4 regions of the Streptomyces sp. NPDC090499 genome follow, and region 4 is predicted to be linked to each of the others. Evidence: riboswitches for the same ligand, from Rfam matches in the RefSeq annotation. Region 4 holds a riboswitch; each other region holds the start of a gene.
The links. A riboswitch is a leader RNA that binds a small molecule or an ion and turns the genes downstream of it on or off. The one in region 4 is predicted to bind cobalamin.

Region 1 (4,866 bases), on a different contig from region 4:
TACGAGGACGGCGGTCTTGCCGGCGCCGACGCCGCCGACCAGCAGATAGGGCCGACGCGTGTCGCGCTCCCGCAGCCGTTCGGCGATGACCTGCGCGACCTCGTCCCTGCCCACGATCTCGGCAGTGTCGGGGCCGGCGGTGGGCACCAGCTTGCGGGGATCCCGCAGCGCCTTGGCGAGATAACGCCGTTTGGTCCACCGGTACCACCAGAACAGGAACAGTGCGGCGGCGACGGAGGCGGCGAGGACCGGACCGACGAACTTGAAGACTGTGTTGAAGCCCTCTCCGTGCTGCCGCCAATGCTCGAAGACGGTCGACTTGCTTCTGATGAGGATGACCAGACCCTCGACCATCCAGGCGAGCAATGCCAGCGCGGCGACCGTCCAGACCGCCCGCGTGACGTTGGCGTAGGAGACCCACCGGTGCCACTTCCTGGGACGGGTGGCGCCGCGGTGGGCCTCCATACGGATCGTCAGGGCGTGCCAGCGGCCCACGAGACCGGCTCCGACCCGGTTGCCCGCGCGTCGCAGGCCCAGTGTCGCCATCGGCGCGTCGCGGGGTAGCTCCTTGCCGGGCGGGTGACGGACGACCCTTGTCATGGTGCCTTCTCCTTGCGCGTCCCAGGAGTGGTTCTCGGAACGGAGGGCCCCCGCAGGCACCGGCACCTCCTTCCATGGAAGCACTCCCGGCACAGCCCGCAACCCGGGCGCCCCACCGGGGAAAACGGGAGGTTCCCGCGTGCGGGAGTCCGGCAGACTCGCACCATGGACATCACGATCCGGCCCGTGGATCCCACCGAACACGCCGCACTCGGCGAGCTCACCGCCGAGGCCTACCTCCGGGACGGGCTCCTCGACTACGGCGAGGACGACGCGTACCTGCCCGTGCTGAAGGACGTGGCGAGCCGGGCGGCCGCCGCCGAGGTGCTCGTGGCGGTGGACGGCGAAAGACTCCTCGGCGGCGTCACCTTCGTCCCCGGCCCCGGCCCGATCACCGACATCGCCCGCCCCGGCGAGGCCGAGATCAGGGCGCTCGCGGTCGCACACGAGGCCCGCGGCCGAGGCGCCGGCGAGACTCTCGTCCGCGCCTGCGTCGACCGCGCCCGGGCCACGGACGGCTGCACGGCCGTCGTCCTGTCGAGCCAGCGCGGCATGCACACCGCCCACCGGCTCTACGAGCGCCTCGGCTTCGTCCGCACACCGGAGCGCGACTGGAATCCCGTGCCGCACCTGGACGACATCACTCTCCTCACCTACGAGCTGACGCTCCGACACCTCCGCGACACAACATCTGGGGGTGACACGACAGCCCGGCACTAGATGTATGCTCATGCTCGCTGTCGCCGCAGGGGAATCCGGTGCGAATCCGGAACTGTCCCGCAACGGTGTGCTTGTGCATGTTCGTGCACAGGAGTCAGTCCGAGGACCTGCCGACAGCACGCCCGGCCACCCGGTTCGGGCGTTCTGACGTCCGGGCCTCGTGGAGTGGGCCGGGGTCTCGACGCGTGCCCGCGCGCTCGTGCTGCCCGCTGCCCTCCGCCAGGCCCCGTGCCCAGCGAGGGAGAGCCCCACGTGACCATCGCGCCAGCCGACCCGGCTTCGGCGACCATCTCCGTGGAATCCGTGGAATCCGTGGAAGAGGACGGTCCCGGTACCGCGTTGCTGCGGACCCTGACCGAGCTGACCGCCGACCTCCCCGACGCCGACCCCGGCCGGGTCGCCGCCGCCGCGTTGCGCGGCCGGTCCGCGCGGGCCGACGCGTCGGAACTGCGCGAGCTGGCCACCGAGGCCGCCGCCGGTCTGATCTCGGAGGACCCCGCCTACTCGCGGCTGGCCGCACGTCTGCTCACCGTCTCCATCCGCGCCGAGGCCGCCTCGCAGGGCGTGACGTCCTTCACCGAGTCCGTCGCGGTGGGGCACCGCGAGGGCCTCATCGCCGACCGGACCGCCGAGTTCGTCCGGCTGCACACGGCCCGCCTCGACGCGCTGGTCGACCCGGCCGCCGACGACCGCTTCGGCTACTTCGGCCTGCGCACGCTGCACAGCCGCTATCTGCTCCGGCACCCGATCACCCGCCGCGTGATCGAGACGCCCCAGCACTTCATGCTCCGGGTCGCCGCCGGTCTCGCCGAGGACGACACCGCGCGGTCGGTCGACGAGGTCGCCGCGCTCTACGGGCTCATGAGCCGCCTCGACTACCTCCCGTCCTCCCCCACCCTCTTCAACTCCGGCACCCGGCACCCCCAGATGTCGTCCTGCTACCTCCTCGACTCCCCGAAGGACGAGCTGGACTCGATCTACGACCGCTACCACCAGGTCGCCCGGCTCTCCAAGCACGCCGGCGGCATCGGTCTGTCGTACTCCCGCATCCGCAGCCGGGGTTCGCTGATCCGCGGCACCAACGGGCACTCCAACGGCATCGTGCCGTTCCTGAAGACGCTGGACGCCTCGGTCGCCGCCGTGAACCAGGGCGGCCGGCGCAAGGGCGCGGCCGCGGTCTACCTGGAGACCTGGCACTCCGACATCGAGGAGTTCCTGGAGCTGCGCGACAACACCGGTGAGGACGCCCGCCGTACCCACAACCTGAACCTCGCGCACTGGGTCCCGGACGAGTTCATGCGCCGGGTGAACGCCGACGAGCAGTGGTCGCTGTTCTCCCCGGCCGACGTGCCGGAGCTGGTGGACCTGTGGGGCGAGGAGTTCGACGCGGCCTACCGGAAGGCCGAGGCCGCGGGACTGGCCCGCAAGGCCGTCCCGGCACGTGACCTGTACGGCCGGATGATGCGGACCCTCGCGCAGACCGGCAACGGCTGGATGACCTTCAAGGACGCGGCCAACCGGACCGCCAACCAGACGGCCGTCCCCGGCCATGTCATCCACTCCTCCAACCTCTGCACGGAGATCCTGGAGGTCACGGACGACGGCGAGACGGCCGTCTGCAACCTGGGGTCCGTGAACCTCGGTGCGTTCGTGGACACGGCGACCGGTGACATCGACTGGGACCGCCTCGACGAGACCGTCCGCACCGCCGTCACCTTCCTCGACCGGGTCGTCGACATCAACTTCTACCCGACCGAGCAGGCCGGCCGGTCCAACGCCAAGTGGCGGCCGGTCGGGCTGGGCGCCATGGGGCTCCAGGACGTCTTCTTCAAGCTGCGGCTGCCCTTCGACTCCGCCGGGGCGAAGGCGCTGTCCACCCGGATCGCCGAGCGGATCATGCTCGCCGCGTACGAGGCCTCCGCCGACCTCGCCGAGCGCAGCGGCCCGCTGCCGGCCTGGGAGAAGACCCGCACCGCACAGGGTGTGCTGCACCCCGACCACTACGGCGTCGAGTTCACCTGGCCGGAGCGCTGGGCCGCGCTGCGCGCGCGGATCGCGACGACCGGCCTGCGCAACAGCCTGCTCCTCGCCATCGCGCCCACCGCCACCATCGCCTCCATCGCGGGCGTCTACGAGTGCATCGAGCCGCAGGTCTCGAACCTCTTCAAGCGCGAGACGCTGTCCGGTGAGTTCCTCCAGGTCAACTCCTACCTGGTGCAGGACCTCAAGGACCTCGGCGTCTGGGACGCCCGCACCCGCGAGGCGCTGCGCGAGGCCAGCGGCTCGGTGCAGGACTTCGTCTGGATCCCCGAGGAGGTGCGCGACCTCTACCGCACCGCCTGGGAGATCCCGCAGCGCGGCCTGATCGACATGGCCGCCGCCCGCACCCCGTACCTGGACCAGGCCCAGTCCCTGAACCTCTTCCTGGAGACGCCGACCATCGGCAAGCTCTCCTCGATGTACGCGTACGCCTGGAAGTCGGGCCTGAAGACGACGTACTACCTGCGTTCGCGCCCGGCGACCCGGATCGCCCGCGCCGCCCAGGCCCAAGCCACCATCCCCGTCCAGCAGGCGGCCCCCGAAGACGCCGTCGCCTGCTCCCTGGAAAACCCCGAGTCCTGCGAGGCCTGCCAGTAATGTCCAGCAAGAACCTTCTCGACCCCGGCTTCGAGCTCACGCTGCGCCCGATGCGCTACCCGGACTTCTACGAGCGCTACCGGGACGCGATCAAGAACACCTGGACCGTGGAGGAGGTCGACCTCCGCTCGGACGTCGCCGACCTCGCGAAGCTGTCCCCGATGGAGCAGCACCTGATCGGCCGGCTGGTGGCGTTCTTCGCGACCGGCGACTCGATCGTGGCGAACAACCTGGTGCTGACGCTGTACAAGCACATCAACTCCCCCGAGGCGCGGCTCTACCTGAGCCGTCAGCTGTTCGAGGAGGCCGTGCACGTCCAGTTCTACCTGACGCTCCTGGACACCTACCTGCCCGACCCGGAGGACCGCGCTGCCGCCTTCGCGGCGGTCGAGAACATCCCCTCCATCCGCGAGAAGGCCGAGTTCTGCTTCAGGTGGATGGACTCGGTGGAGAACCTGGACCGCCTGGAGTCCCGGGCCGACCGCCGCCGCTTCCTGCTCAACCTCATCTGCTTCGCCGCGTGCATCGAGGGCCTGTTCTTCTACGGCGCCTTCGCGTACGTCTACTGGTTCCGCAGCCGGGGTCTGCTGCACGGTCTCGCCACCGGCACCAACTGGGTGTTCCGGGACGAGACGATGCACATGAGCTTCGCGTTCGACGTGGTCGACACGGTCCGCAAGGAGGAGCCGGAGCTCTTCGACGACGAGCTCCGGCAGCAGGTCACCGACATGCTCCGGGAGGCCGTCGAGGCGGAGCTGCAGTTCGCCCGTGACCTGTGCGGTGACGGCCTGCCCGGCATGAACACCGACTCGATGCGCCAGTACCTGGAGTGCGTCGCCGACCAGCGGCTCGGCCGCCTGGGCTTCGCCCCGGTGTACGGCTCGGAGAACCCGTTCTCCTTCATGGAGC
Region 2 (4,866 bases), on a different contig from region 4:
CGGAGACCGTGCGGCGGGCGGTGGCGACGAGTTCGAGCCAGGCGTCCGCCTCCTCCGCGCGTACATCGCGCCTTCGCGGCTCGGACACACCTTGTGCGCCGGCCCGTCCATCCCGTCCGTCACGCTGGTCCCGCCGCTGCTCAGCCATGGCCCGATCCTGTCAGGCGATGCCCCAACCGGCCCGCGTGGCAGGGCACTTTAGGCCGCGCGTCCCGGATCCAGTAGAGCGCAAACCGTCTCAAAGAGTTCCATTTCCTGGCTTGGCCGAAGATCGCCGAGGATACGCCGATCTTCCAATAATCTCTGGACGATTTTTCGTACACGTCGCCATTCCGGGGGGAAACATGGCCCGTGACCGTATTCCGCCGTCCCGCCACCGCGTCCGCGTCATCGCGGCGTCCGCGGCGGCGCTCGTCCTCGCGACCGCCGCGACCGCGTTCACCGGGACACCGGCGTCCGCGGCGAGCCTGCCGAAGGGGCACGACGTCTCCTCGCACCAGAGGAACGTCGACTGGCCGGGCGCCAGGGCGAAGGGTGCCAGGTTCGTCTACATCAAGGCCACCGAGTCCACCACCTATCGCAACCCGTACTTCGACCAGCAGTACAACGGCTCGCGCGAGGCCGGACTAAGGCGGGGCGCCTACCACTTCGCCCTGCCGGACAAGTCGTCGGGCGCCCGGCAGGCCGCGTACTTCGTGAGCCACGGCGGCACCTGGACGGCGGACGGCTGGACGCTGCCGCCCGCGCTCGACGTCGAGTACAACCCGTACGACAAGAAGCACAGGTGCTACGGGCTGAGCAACTCCCGGATGGTCCAGTGGATCAGGTCCTTCAGTGACGAGCTGAAGCGGGAGACCGGCCGGCGGCCGGTGATCTACACGACCACGAACTGGTGGAACCTCTGCACCGGCGGCAGCAGCGCCTTCGCCGCCGACCACGCGCTGTGGATCGCCCGCCACGGCTCGGCGGACGCCGGGACGCTGCCGGCCGGATGGAAGTCGTGGACCTTCTGGCAGTACGACAACAGCGGCAGCCTGCCGGGTGACCAGAATCTCTTCAACGGGTCGGCGGGCCGCCTGAAGGCGTTCACCCTGGGCCTGTGACCAACGGGCGACGCGGCCGCCGGACCGGAACCGGGACGGCGGCCTCGCCCCACCCCGGCCTCGATCACCCCGAAGTCGATCTCATACACCGCCAGGACCGCCTCAGTTCATCTTCCGTTCATCCAGGTTGCCTACGGTCCAACAGCCAATGACTTCGAAAGATTGCCTGGGTAAATGGAAAACTTCTCGCTGATCCTCGCGATTGTGGTGGTAACCGCACTCGCGTTTGATTTCACGAACGGTTTCCACGACACCGCCAACGCGATGGCCACGACCATCTCGACCGGTGCGCTCAAGCCCAAGATCGCGGTGGCCATGTCCGCCGCGCTCAACCTGGTGGGCGCCTTCCTCTCGGTGGAGGTCGCCAACACGATCTCCAAGGGTCTCGTCGACGAGAACGGCATTCGTCCCGAGGTCATCTTCGCCGCCCTCGTCGGCGCCATCCTCTGGAACCTGGTGACCTGGCTGGTGGGCCTGCCGTCCAGTTCCTCGCACGCCCTCATGGGCGGTCTGATCGGCGCCACCGTCGCCTCCGCCGGTTTCGGCGCGGTCCACGGCGACGTGCTCGTCACCAAGGTCCTGCTCCCGGCGGTGGCCGCCCCCGTGGTCGCCGGTCTCGCGGCGGCGCTCTCCACCCGCCTCTCCTACACGCTCTCGAAGGACGCCGAGGACGAGGCCACCCGCAAGGGCTACCGCGCCGGCCAGATCGCCTCCGCCGGCCTGGTCTCGCTCGCGCACGGCACCAACGACGCGCAGAAGACGATGGGCATCATCACCCTCGCGCTGATCGCGGGCGGTGCCATCGCCCCCGGCTCGAACCCTCCCACCTGGGTCATCCTCTCGGCCGGTCTCGCCATCGCGCTCGGCACCTACATCGGCGGCTGGCGGATCATCCGCACCATGGGCACGGGCCTGACCGAGCTCCGGCCGCAGCAGGGTTTCGCCGCCCAGACCAGCGCGGCCACCGCCATCCTGGCCTCCTCCCACCTCGGTTTCTCGCTCTCCACCACGCACGTCGTCTCGGGCTCCGTGATGGGCGCGGGTCTCGGCCGCAAGGGCGGCACGGTCCGCTGGTCCACCGCGACCCGCATGATGGTCGCCTGGGTGCTCACCCTCCCGGCCGCCGCGGTGGTCGGCGCGCTCGCCGAGTCCGTGACGGACCTCGGCGACTGGGGCACGGCGGTCGTCGCCGTCTTCCTCGTGGCCTCCAGCGCCGCGATCTGGAAGCTCTCCCGCCGCGAGGTCGTGGACAGCAGCAACGTCGTCGCCGCCGAGGAGCCGGCCGGCGTGGTGACCACGGCGATCGCCGCCGTGACCCCGCCGCCCGCGGGCCCGGTCCCGGTGACGGACGACCTGACCGCCACCATCCCCGCCCCTGCCTCCGCCCCGGCCGCCACCGCGACCGACCCGGCCGCCACCGTCTGACCCCGAGGAAGAACCGACATGAACATCGACTGGGCAGCCATCGGCTCCGTCTTCGGCGTCAGCCTCGTGGCCACGGTGGGCCTGGTGGCCCTCTTCACCCTCGGCGTCAAGGGCCTCTCCGCCCGTGAACGCGCCACCGCCCAGGGCGACTCCGCGGCCCTGGCCGTGACGGCCGCCTGGCTCTGCTTCGCCGCCTGCGCGGCCGCCGTGGCGTACGGCATCCACCTGATCGTGGCGAAGGCCTGAGCCGGGAAGTCCTCGCCGGCACCGGGAAGGCTCCTCTCCGTCCGCACGGAGAGGAGCCTTCCGCATACCCCACAGGCCCCGCCGGACACCCGGTGTGGGCCTTCCCACACACTCCCCTCGCAGGTCAAAGGCAAGTTGACGGGTCTTCCGGGGGCGTGGTGGACTTCCGGAGCCATGTACGGCGGCAAGGGAGGAAGCCGGTGTGAATCCGGCGCGGTCCCGCCACTGTCACCGGGGTACCTGTCCCCGGAAGCCAGGAACTCCCACCGCCGGTCTCGTCGAACCAGGGCGCGGACACCCTGAGTGAGGACATAACGCCATGCGCGGCTGCCGATCGAGGTCGAGTACCCGGCCCGTTCCCGACCCCGTCGCCGACCCCGCGGCCGGCTGAGCCGATGGGTGCCGACCGCGTCTTCGCGTACGGCGCCGCCGCCGGCCTTCTCGGTGATCTGCTGCTCGGCGATCCGCGCCGCGGGCATCCGGTAGCCGTCTTCGGACGGGCGGCCGGGGCCGTGGAGCGGGTGCTGTGGCGGGACCACCGCGGGTGGGGCGCGCTGCACACCGCCGTCTGTGCCGGGGGCGCCGTGGCGCTGGGTGCCGCGGCGCAGCGGGTCGTACGGCCGTCCGCCGTCGCGTCCGTGACGCTCACCGCGGCCGCCACCTGGGCCGTCGTCGGAGGCACTTCGCTCTCCCGTGAGGCCCGGACCATCGGGCGGGCCCTGCAGACGGGTGACGTCGAGGCGGCCCGTGCCCGGCTGCCGCATCTGTGCGGACGGGATCCGCAGGCCCTGGACGCCGACGGGATCGCCCGTGCGGTCGTGGAGTCCGTCGCCGAGAACACCAGCGACGCGGTCGTGGGCGCGCTGGTGTGGGGAGCCGTGGGGGGCGTCCCCGGGCTGCTGGGGTTCCGGGCCGTCAACACCCTGGACGCCATGGTGGGGCACAAGTCGGCCCGGTACCGGCGGTACGGGTGGGCTTCGGCGCGCCTGGACGACGTGGCCGGGTGGCCGGGGGCGCGGCTCACCGCCGTACTGGCCGCGGCGGCCGGGGACGACCGGCGGGGGGCCGTGCGAGCCTGGCGGGCCGACGCGGCGAAGCATCCGAGTCCCAACGCGGGGCCCGTGGAGGCGTCGTTCGCGGGGGCGTTGGGGGTGCGGCTCGGGGGGACGCTGTCGTACGGAGGGCGGGTCGAGCACCGGCCGGTGCTGAACGGGGAGGGGCGGGCCGTGGAGGTCGCGGACATCGAGCGGGCGGTGCGGTTGTCGCGGCGGGTGGGGTGGCTGGCGTTGGGCGTGGGTGCGGCGGGGGCGCTGCTGCGGGGGACGCTTTCACGGCGCCCGGCACCGAAGTCACCGGCCGGAGGCCGCTCATGAACAACGGAGGCCTCCTCGTCGCCGGTACCACCTCCGACGCCGGGAAAAGTGTCGTCACCGCCGGTATCTGCCGGTGGCTGGTGCGGCAGGGCGTGAAGGTGGCGCCGTTCAAGGCGCAGAACATGTCCCTCAACTCCTTTGTCACGCGCGAGGGTGCCGAGATCGGGCGGGCGCAGGCCATGCAGGCGCAGGCCTGCCGGGTGGAACCGACCGCGCAGATGAACCCGGTGCTGCTCAAGCCCGGTGGTGAGCAGAGCAGTCAGGTGGTGCTGCTCGGCAAGCCCGTCGGCGAGCTGAGCGCGCGCGGGTATCACGGCGGGCGGCAGCAGAGGCTGCTCGGGACCGTCCTCGACTGTCTCGCCGAGTTGCGGGGCACGTATGACGCGGTGATCTGTGAGGGGGCCGGCAGTCCGGCGGAGATCAACCTGCGCCGGACCGACATCGTGAACATGGGGATAGCGCGGAACGCCGGGCTGCCCGTGCTCGTGGTCGGCGACATCGACCGCGGGGGCGTCTTCGCCTCCTTCTTCGGGACCGTCGCGCTGCTCTCGCCGGAGGACCAGGCCCTCGTCGCCGGGTTCCTCGTCAACAAGTTCCGCGGGGACGTCTCCCTGCTGGAGCCGGGCCTCGACATGCTGTACGGGCTCACCGGGCGGCGGACGTACGGTGTCCTGCCCTTCCGGCACGGGCTCGGCATCGACGAGGAGGACGGGATGGGG
Region 3 (4,866 bases), on a different contig from region 4:
GGTCCCCCTGGACGCGCGTGATCGGTCGGCCGGCCGAGCGGGGCCGGGCAGACGCGAGGCTATCGAATCACCGGTACCGCCCACCAGACATGACAAGTACCACTGCGCAAGTAGGCAGCAATCGTTGACATGTGACGGGACGACAGGAAAGGATCACGTCACCAGGCCACGGTCGAACCGACCCGCCCCGGGTGCCGCCTATGGGGGAGCGGCACCCGGGGCGACCAGCCGCCCCGCCTCCTCCCCGGAAGGTGAGGCGAACCGATGCCGCAGCCCGTCCTGCTCCTCGGCGCCGGACGCCGTTGCGCGTACGACGAGTTCGCGCTGACGCGGGTCGCCGCGGCCCGCCCGGTGCTGCTGGTGGACGCCGCGCCGCCCGCCTGGGCACAGTCGTGCCTGGCCGGTCGACTCGCGGCGGACCCCGGCAAAGGCGGCGCCACGGCGTCGGCGGTGGTGCGGTTCGCGGCCCGGCACAGAGTCCGCGGCGTGCTGACCTTCTCGGGCGAGTACGCGGTCGCCGCCGCGAGGATCGCCGGGCAGTTGGGGCTGCCCGGCCCCTCCCTCACCGCGGCCGAGGCCTGTACCGACCCGCCCGCACTGCGCGCGCTGCTGACCGCCGGCGCCGTTCCCGTCGGCGGCCCCGACGACCCCGGCACGCCCCGTGTCTCGGCCGAGACGGTCGTCCTCGACGGCGAGATCCGCATCGCCGCCATCACCCGTACGGTCCTGGGCCCGGCGCCCGCCCGGCAGCCGCTCCGGCACACCGTGCACGCCCACGACGGCCTGCTGCACAACCGTTTCCTGCGCCTGGCCGTCGACCGCACCGTGCACGCCCTCGGTGTCGACCGGGGTGTCCTGCACATCGGCCTCGCCCTCACCGACCGCGGCCCCCGGGTCACCGACGTCGCCCCGCACCTCCCGGGCGACCTGATCCCGCTCCTCGTCAGACGGGCCACCGGCGTCGACCTCGCCCGTGCCGCGGCCGCCCTGGCCACCGGGGAGGTGCCCGACACGACGCCCACCCGGCAGCGGGCGGCCGCGATCCAGTTCGCGTACCCGGCCGCCACCGGCCGCCTCGACCGCCTGGACCTCTCCCCCGACGCCGCCCACGAATCCGGCGCCGACCGCATGCTCCTCACCCAGCACACCGGCAACCACGTCACCGCGGGCCCGTACGCCACCGACGCCGACCGGCTGGCCCTCTGGGTGGCGGTGGGCGAGACCCCGGACGCCTGCGACGACGCCCTGCGCCGCATGGCCCGCCACCTGTCGGCGGACATCGCACCGCTCGCGGACGCGGCCTGAACGCTGCGCTGGATGCGCCGCGATGTACCGGCTACCGGCTACCGCGGCGTCGTGGCCGGTGGTGCAGTTCCTTCCGCCGCCGACTTCGCCGGACCCGCTCGGCGGCTTTGGTCAAGAGTTCGATCCCGTGGGCGTCCCGTTCGGGAAAGTCGCTGGATCACCGGGCGCGCTCCGCCCTACGGTGCGGCCATGAGCGATCACCCCGAAGTGCCTGTCGTGCCCGTCGAGGCCTACGAACCCCCTTATTACGTGGCCGTCTTCACCTCGGTGCGGACCCGGGACCAGAGCGGCTACGGCGAGACCAACGCACGTATGGAGGACCTGGTGAAGGACATCCCCGGGTACCTGGGGATGGACCACGCGCAGACCCCCGGCGGGCTGGGCATCACCGTCGGGTACTTCCGCGACGCCGACGCGCTCACGCGGTGGCGGACGGACACCGAGCACCGCGCGGCGCAGCGGCGCGGGCGGGCCGAGTGGTACGAGAGCTACACCCTGCATGTGGCGAAGGTGGAGCGGAGCCACGGTTTCACCCGGGGGCGGTCCGCAGAGGCGGCGGCAGAGCTCTAGAAGGCGATCGACCGTATCAACTGCCCCGCCGCGCCGAGCACTTCGACCTCCGCCCGGCTCATCGTCGGATTGGCCGCCCGTCGGCGCAGGGCCTCCGTCAGTCCGTCCTCGGTCAGTTCGACGGCACCGGCGAGCAGTGCCGTCAGCAGGTCACGGGCCAACGGGTACGCGCCGAGGGCCACCTGGGCGAGGATCACCGCCGACATGCCCCAGTCGAGTGCGGGCGGCCCGTCCTCGGCGTTGGTCCAGTCGATGACCCGGGGACCGTCGGGGGTCAGGATCACGTTGTCCGGATGCAGGTCGAGGTGGAGGACCCGGGCGCCGGGGTCGGCCGGGTCCCGGCCGGGCACGGCGTGCAGCCGCCGCAGCAGCGAGGCGAGCAGCGCACCGCCCTCCGCCGGGCCCGTCTCCCCCGCCAGCAGCGCCGCCAGCATGGTCGGTCCGGACAGCCGCTCCATGACCAGTCCGGTACGGGACGCGGCGGGCCGCACCCGGGGCGCCGGGTACCCGTGCTCCCGTACGTACGCCATCACCGCGCCCTCGGCGGCCGCGTCACCCCGGCCGTCCCGGTCCCGGCGCAGCACCCACGCCTCGTCGATCTCGTACACGTCGGCCGAACGCCCCGCCCCGAGCAGTCTCCCCGTCATGGCACGACCATAACGAGACGGTCCCTGCACAGCCCCCTCTCAGCTTCCCCCCGGGCGGCCGGTAGGGTAGCCGGGTCGTCATCACCCGTACGGGGGGAAGCCGGTGCAATTCCGGCGCTGACCCGCAACCGTGAGCCACCAGCAGTGGCGAGCCGGACCACCGCGCCCGGGACGTTGATCGGCTCACGTGCGCCGGCGCCCGTCGTCGCACGGCACCGTCGAGGTTTACGGAGCCGAGCCGCCGGGGTCTCCCGTGCTGCCCGGCTCCCCGCAGGGAGAGGCACCGCCGACCATGACCGTCCTCCGCCGCACCGCCGGAGTGCTGGCCGCCACCGCCGTCATCGGTGCCGCCATGCCCGCGACGACCGCGCTGGCCGCCGGCACCCCGTCGCCGTCCGCGTCGACGGTGCTCCCGTCGGGGCTGTACGGCGGTTCGGACCCGAAGTTCGACGGCGTCTGGCGCCAGTCGCTCGCCCTGCTGGCCCAGCGTGCGGTGGGGGTGACCCCGGCCGCGAAGGCGGTGGACTGGCTGGCCGGGCAGCAGTGCGCGAACGGCGCGTTCGCCGCGTTCCGCGCCGAGCCGACGGCGGCCTGTGACACCAAGGTGACGGTGGACACGAACAGCACGGCCGCCGCCGTACAGGCGCTGAAGGCGGTCGGCGGGCACGACGGCGCCGCAGGCAAGGCCGTGACCTGGCTGAAGTCGGTGCAGAACAAGGACGGCGGCTGGGGCTACACCCCGGGCTCGCCCAGTGACACCAACTCCACCGGCGTGGTCGCCGGCGCGCTCGCTGCGGCCGGCGCGGGTGCGGACAGGTCGCCGTACGACCTCTTCGCCAAGTGGTCCGTCCCCTGCGGCCGGGACGGCGGCGGTGCCCTCGCCTACCAGCCGGACAAGCAGGGGAAGCTGACCGCGAACGCGGACGCGACCGCGGCCGGGGTGCTCGGGGCCCTCGGCAAGGGGTTCGTGACGACGGCCGGCAAGGCCCCGGCGAAGGGGCCCGCCTGCGCGGCGGGCTCCGGCACGACGCTCACGCGGGAGGAGGTGGCCCGCAACGGCGCCGCGTACCTGGCGGACGCCATGTCCGGCAGCGGCCATCTCGTCTCCGCGCTCGCCGGTGCCGCGCCCCAGCCGGACTACGGCAACACCGCCGACGCGGTCGTCGCCCTGGCCGCGCAGGGCTGGACGGGGCAGGCGAGGAAGCCGTACGCCTGGCTGGAGGCGCACGCCGCGCCGTGGGCGGAGCAGAGCGGGCCCGCGGCCTACGCCGAACTGATCCTCGCCGCGCACGCGATGGGCGCGGACCCGCGTGACTTCGGCGGCACGAACCTGGTGACGGCGCTGAACGCGACGGGACCGGCCCCGCGGGCGGCTGCCGCGAAGCACGCCGAGGAGAAGAAGTCGGGCAACAGCGTGTGGTGGATCGTCGGCACCGGGCTCGTCGCCGGTATCGGCATCGGTTTCCTGTTCAGCGGCCGCCGGAAGCAGCAGCAGCCGTGACCGCGGTCCGCCGTGCGGGGCTGCTGTTCCTGGCCGCGCTGACGCTGTGCGCGACGGCCGCCGCCGGGCCGGCGGCGGCCACCGGCTACCGGTACTGGTCCTTCTGGGAGCGGGACGGCGCGCACTGGACGTACGCCACGCAGGGCCCCTCGACCGCGCAGCCCGCCGACGGTTCGGTCGAGGGGTTCCGCTTCGCGGTGAGCGAGGACTCGACGGACGCGTCGCAGCCGCGCGGCACGGCGGACTTCGGGACGATCTGCGCGGACACCGCCGCCGTCGGGGGCCGCAAACGGGTGGGGCTGGTCGTCGACTTCGGTACGACGGCGGATGCGCCCCCGGGGGAGCGGCCGCCCGTGCGGCGGACGGCCTGCGCGGTGGTGCCCGAGGACGCGACGGCGGCGGACGCCCTGGCGACGGCGGCGAAGCCGCTGCGGTACGACACGAACGCGTTGTTGTGCGCGATCGGGGGGTATCCGTCGCGGGGCTGCGGCGAGAAGGTGACGTCGGCGGGGACGGCCGGAGGTGCGCCGTCGGGCAGCGGGCCGTCGCTCGGGCTGCTGGCCGGTGCGGGAGTCGTCGCACTCCTCGCCGCGGGAGCCTTCTGGCAGACACGGCGGCACCGCAATGCCTGACACCGCGGGCCGGTGGGGACTTCTCGCGCAGTTCCCCGCGCCCCTGACGGGGCACGTCCTGACCGCCGGCAGACGCACCACCGCGGGCCGGTGGGGACTTCTCGCGCGGTCCCCCGCGCCCGCGACGGGGCACGCCCCAACCGCCGGCAGACACACCACCACAGGCCGGTGGGGACTTCTCGCGCAGTTCCCCGCGCCCCTGACGGGGCAC
Region 4 (4,866 bases):
GGAGGCGCCGGCCGACTCCTCGCCGCCGAACCCGATGGCACCGCTGACGAGTCCGTCGACGAACCACTTGAATCCGACCGGGACCTCGACCAGTTGACGGCCGAGGTCGGCGGCGACCCGGTCGATCATCGAGGAGGAGACGAGGGTCTTGCCGACGCCCGCGTCCGCCGCCCACCGCTCGCGGTGGCGGTAGAGGTAGGAGATGGCGACGGCGAGGTAGTGGTTGGGGTTCATCAGGCCGGCATCGCGGGTGACGATGCCGTGCCGGTCGGCGTCGGCGTCGTTGCCGGTGGCGACGCGGAACTCGGCGCGCTTCTCGATGAGCGAGGCCATCGCGTACGGCGACGAGCAGTCCATGCGGATCTTGCCGTCCCAGTCCAGCGTCATGAACCGCCAGGTGGGGTCGGTGTACGGGTTGACCACGGTGAGGTCGAGACTGTGCCGTTCGGCGATCCGGCCCCAGTAGGCGACGGAGGCGCCGCCGAGCGGGTCGGCGCCGATGCGCAGCCCGGAGGCCCGGACCGCGTCGAGGTCGAGGACGCTGGGCAGGTCGTCGACGTACACGCCCATGAAGTCGTAGCGGCCGGTAGTGGGTGCGGCGAGCGCCCGCTCGTAGGGGATGCGCTGTACGTCCTTCATGCCGCCCGCGATGATCTGGTTGGCGCGGTCCTGGATCCAGGAGGTGGCGTCGGAGGCGGCGGGGCCGCCGCTGGGCGGGTTGTACTTGAAGCCGCCGTCGGCGGGCGGGTTGTGCGAGGGGGTGACCACGACGCCGTCCGCGAGGCCGGTGGTACGCCCGCGGTTGTGGGTGAGGACGGCGTGCGAGACGGCCGGGGTGGGGGTGTAGCCGTCGGCGCTGTCGACGAGGACGGTGACGCCGTTGGCGGCGAACACCTCCAGGGCGGTGACCTTGGCGGGCTCGGACAGGGCGTGGGTGTCGGCGCCCAGGAAGAGGGGGCCGTCGGTGCCCTGGCCGCTCCGGTACTCGCAGATGGCCTGGCTGGTGGCGGCGATGTGGTCCTCGTTGAACGCGGTCGTCAGCGACGATCCGCGGTGTCCCGAGGTGCCGAACGCCACCCGCTGGCCGGGGTCGGACGGGTCGGGGTGCAGCGCGTAGTAGGCCGTGACCAGCCGGGCCACGTCGACGAGGTCCTCCGGAGCCGCCGGCCGGCCCGCTCGCTCATGCGGCATGAGTCCACTTCCTCCGCAGTCGTTGATCGATCGCTCGCCGCCCATCTTTCCTTGTCAGCGGTCGCGAACGCGAGTGCGGCACCGGCCGCGCGCCGAAGACACGGCGGGTTCACGGCGGGTTCACAGCAGACGTACCGCGGCGGGCGGGCGCTGTTCGCAGAGGCCCGCCGGCCGGCCGGGGCGGGGTCGAACGAACGCGAGAGGGCCCCCGGACGGATCCGGTGGGCCCTCTCGTGTCGTGCGGTGTGGCGTGGTGCCGGTCAGTGCGGAGCGGGCACCGTGCGCGCGGCGGCCGGGGCCTTCGCGGGCTTCGGATTGAGGACGCGCTCGGCCAACTCGCCGAACAGCAGGCCGAATCCGACCCACATCACCACCTGGATGGCGAGCGCCGAGAGCCGGAACCGCCACAGCAGGGTGGCCGGGAAGTCCGCGGGCACCTCGTTGATGACCGGCAGGAACTGGTAGGCGAGCCCGATGACGACGGCGAACGCGGCCACCGCGAGGACGGCCGACCACCAGGTGCCCAGCCGCGGCTGGAGCCGCTTGCCGAGGATGGTGGCGGCGACCGCGAGGAGCACGCTGAGCAGCATCATCAGGAAGTACAGCGTGGTCCGCTTGCCGATGGTGTCCGGGTCGCCCACCGACGGCGGGTTGGCCGGGTACTTCAGGAACGGCACCACGTACACGGCGACCAGGGCGCAGCCGGACAGCAGCAGCGCCGTGGCCCGCGGCGAGAACCGGCCGACGCGGCCGAGGGCGAAGCAGTAGGCGAGCGCGGCGATGCCGCCGAAGGCGACCCCGTAGACGAGGACCCCGGTGGCGAGGCCGGCGGTGGACTGCAGGGAGCGGGAGACGACCTCCATCTCGTGCTCGTGCGAGTGGGCGTCCTCGAAGCCGATCGCCTTGTCGACGTTCGGCTCACCGAGTACGTAGGCGACGACGAGGGCGAGCAGGCCGGCGGCCAGGCCGGCGAGCATGCCCCGCACCAGGAGGTTGCGGACCGTTGCGGAGTTCATGGGTGGTACGGCGCCCCTCGCGTCAGTGGCAGGGGAAGCCGAGCAGGTGGCGGGCGTCGTGCACCCACTCGTGGACGTCCGTGCCGCTGAACACGGAGGTGGCACCTTGTTCGGCGCCGACGAAGTAGAGCAGGATCAGCATCAGGATGCCGAAGAAGACCGCCCAGGGAGCTATCGCGGACAGCGGCAGCTTGGCGGGAACGGCGGGGGTGTTGGCTGTCGGCGGAGCGACGGTCTGCGCCATGGCAGGACCTCCTCTGGGAGTTCGCGTCCCAACTCGGTGGTGCACAGGACGACGGCCACGGGTCTGACTCACGAGCAGCTGTGGGGCTCTCGCATACAGTGGCGCGACCGTTCCGGATTCCCACCGGGTTCCGTCTCGCCGTCGTCGATATCGGACAGACCGTACCGCGTGTCAGGAGCACGGCCAAGACCGCACCATCAGGCGTGATCTTCGTCTCGCGCCTGATGGGCGGCCGTTCGAGCGGGTCAGCCGGGTGCGGCGAGGCCCAGTTCGCGCTCGCCGAGCGGGGCGAAGAAGCGCTCGACGTCGGCGTCGGTGACGTCGGCGAGGGTGGCCGGGGACCAGTGCGGGGTGCGGTCCTTGTCGACGACCTGGGCGCGGATGCCCTCCACCAGGTCATGGGTCGTCAGGGTCGCGCAGGACACGCGGTACTCCTGGTCCAGGACCCTTTCCAGAGAGCCGAGTTCGCGGGCCCGGCGCAGCGCCGCCAGCGTGACCTTCAGGGCGGTGGGCGACCTGGTGAGCAGGGTGTCCGCCGCTTCCTTCGCCGCCGGGTCGCCGTGCGCGTGCAGCCGCTGGACGATCTCCTCGACGGTGCCGGCCGCGTAGCAGGCGTCGATCCACGCCCGGTGTCCGGCCAACTCCCCGTCGGGAGCCTGCCGTACCCGCCGGGCGAGTGCCTCGGGCACGGGCAGGGTGGCAAGGTCGGCGACGAACGCGGGGATCGAGCCGGACGGCATGCAGTGGTCGGCGAGTCCGCAGAGCACGGCGTCGGCGGCACCGATCGCGGCGCCCGTCAGGGCGAGGTGGGTGCCGAGTTCGCCGGGGGCGCGGCCGAGCAGGTACGTGCCGCCGACGTCGGGCACGAATCCGATCCCGGTCTCCGGCATGGCGATCCGCGACCGCTCGGTGGCGATCCGGACGCTGCCGTGTGCCGAGACGCCGACCCCGCCGCCCATCACGATGCCGTCCATGAGCGCGACGTACGGCTTGGGGTACCGGGCGATGCGGGCGTTGAGCCGGTACTCGTCCCGCCAGAACGCGGCCGCGGCCGAGCCGTCGCCGTCCCGGGCGTCGTCGTGGACGGCGCGGATGTCCCCGCCCGCGCACAGGCCGCGCTCCCCCGCGCCGGTGATGACGACGGTCCGGACGGCCGGGTCCTGCTCCCACTCCGTGAGCGCCTCGTCGATGCGGCGCACCATGGCGTGGGACAGGGCGTTGATGGCCTTCGGCCGGTTGAGCGTGAGGTGCGCGGCCCGTCCGTCGACGTGCAGCAGGACGTGTTCGTCGGCGCCGGTCATCCGGACACCTCCGCCGGGCCGCCGGTCACGATGAGGCGCATGTTCTCGTCGGTTCCTTCCGGGATCGGGTGGACGCGTGGGTCGGGGACGATCTTCTCCCGGCCGTCGTGTCCGCGGCACACCGACCCGTCGAAGGGCGCCCCGGGCCTCGGTCGCGCCGGCCGGCGGCCGCCGGCCGAGATCGGCGGCCGCGCTCAGGTCCGGCAGCTGCGCGGCATCGGCCACCGCCGGGTCCACCACCCCGGCCACAGCTGGGCGAGACCGAAGGCCGCCTCCACCACGAGGAAGGGCCACAGCAGGCGCGGCGCGCCGTGGCCCAGCGCGTACGCCTGCCAGGCGGTGAACAGGCTCCGGGCGGCTCCGTCGAACAACCCGTGCAGCGGCTGCGGCCCGACGATCCGCAGAACTGCCCAGACCACCACGACCGAGCCCATCAGGTTCGCGTAGAGGGTCTGCATGGGGTCCAACGCGGGCAGGACGCCCAGTCCGAACGCCCCACCCGCCGACGACAGGGCGTCATGGACCAGGGCATAGGTCCAGGGTGTGGCGAATCCCGCGGTGACGACGAGGTCGTACCAGGCGCTCGCGCGTACGACCCGGAGGTAGGCGCGGTGTGCGGGGGCGGCGGACGGACGGCTCACGGCGAGGCTCCTGCTGATCGAGTGGCAGCGGCGGCCTCACGCTGGACAGTGGAGTACGGTCCAAGGTCAAGTGCGAGTGGGGGGAAGGTCGTGCGTATCGGGGAGCTGGCCGCGCGGACGGGCATGAGCAGGGACACCATTCGCTTCTACGAGCGGATCGGCCTCGTCACGGGTCGCCGACTGGCCAACGGTTACCGGGACTTCCCGCCGGAGACGGTCGCCTGGCTGGACTACGTGCGCACCGCGCAGACCCTCGGCTTCTCGCTGGCCGAGATCGGCCGACACATCGCGGAACTGAGCGAGGCGCCGGACACGGCAGGGGCGTTGTCGACGCTGTTCGAGGAGAAGATCGCGGTGGTCGACGCACGCATCGCCGAACTGACGGCCCTGCGCGGAGAGCTGGCCGGACGCGTCGGCACCGGATGCCCGTTGCGGGTCGACGCCGAGGGCGGCTGAGCGCGGCCCGACGGGCT

Region 1: it holds a riboswitch for cobalamin, as region 4 does, so the genes downstream of both, ACIQVL_RS35360 (ribonucleoside-diphosphate reductase subunit alpha) here and ACIQVL_RS29480 (CbtB-domain containing protein) in region 4, are expected to answer to the same signal.
Region 2: it holds a riboswitch for cobalamin, as region 4 does, so the genes downstream of both, ACIQVL_RS00375 (cobalamin biosynthesis protein) here and ACIQVL_RS29480 (CbtB-domain containing protein) in region 4, are expected to answer to the same signal.
Region 3: it holds a riboswitch for cobalamin, as region 4 does, so the genes downstream of both, ACIQVL_RS04010 (prenyltransferase/squalene oxidase repeat-containing protein) here and ACIQVL_RS29480 (CbtB-domain containing protein) in region 4, are expected to answer to the same signal.

Annotation. Positions count from the first base shown of each region.
Region 1 is NZ_JBIVXP010000012.1:106,393-111,258, forward strand. Features, by position in the region: gene ACIQVL_RS35350 (ATP-binding protein) at 1-600, opposite strand, end outside; gene ACIQVL_RS35355 (GNAT family N-acetyltransferase) at 766-1,320, shown strand; cobalamin riboswitch at 1,315-1,473, shown strand; gene ACIQVL_RS35360 (ribonucleoside-diphosphate reductase subunit alpha) at 1,573-3,957, shown strand; gene ACIQVL_RS35365 (ribonucleotide-diphosphate reductase subunit beta) at 3,957-4,866, shown strand, end outside.
Region 2 is NZ_JBIVXP010000001.1:68,161-73,026, forward strand. Features, by position in the region: gene ACIQVL_RS00355 (class II aldolase/adducin family protein) at 1-148, opposite strand, end outside; gene ACIQVL_RS00360 (lysozyme) at 345-1,103, shown strand; gene ACIQVL_RS00365 (anion permease) at 1,278-2,528, shown strand; gene ACIQVL_RS00370 (hypothetical protein) at 2,547-2,774, shown strand; cobalamin riboswitch at 2,917-3,057, shown strand; gene ACIQVL_RS00375 (cobalamin biosynthesis protein) at 3,170-4,147, shown strand; gene ACIQVL_RS00380 (cobyric acid synthase) at 4,144-4,866, shown strand, end outside.
Region 3 is NZ_JBIVXP010000001.1:856,321-861,186, forward strand. Features, by position in the region: gene ACIQVL_RS03995 (hypothetical protein) at 265-1,305, shown strand; gene ACIQVL_RS04000 (antibiotic biosynthesis monooxygenase family protein) at 1,495-1,875, shown strand; gene ACIQVL_RS04005 (phosphotransferase) at 1,872-2,522, opposite strand; cobalamin riboswitch at 2,578-2,707, shown strand; gene ACIQVL_RS04010 (prenyltransferase/squalene oxidase repeat-containing protein) at 2,815-4,023, shown strand; gene ACIQVL_RS04015 (SCO2322 family protein) at 4,020-4,655, shown strand.
Region 4 is NZ_JBIVXP010000008.1:424,282-429,147, reverse strand. Features, by position in the region: gene pgm (phosphoglucomutase (alpha-D-glucose-1,6-bisphosphate-dependent)) at 1-1,191, opposite strand, end outside; gene ACIQVL_RS29485 (CbtA family protein) at 1,452-2,207, opposite strand; gene ACIQVL_RS29480 (CbtB-domain containing protein) at 2,230-2,451, opposite strand; cobalamin riboswitch at 2,488-2,629, opposite strand; gene ACIQVL_RS29475 (enoyl-CoA hydratase/isomerase family protein) at 2,697-3,752, opposite strand; gene ACIQVL_RS29470 (hypothetical protein) at 3,947-4,393, opposite strand; gene ACIQVL_RS29465 (MerR family transcriptional regulator) at 4,484-4,849, shown strand.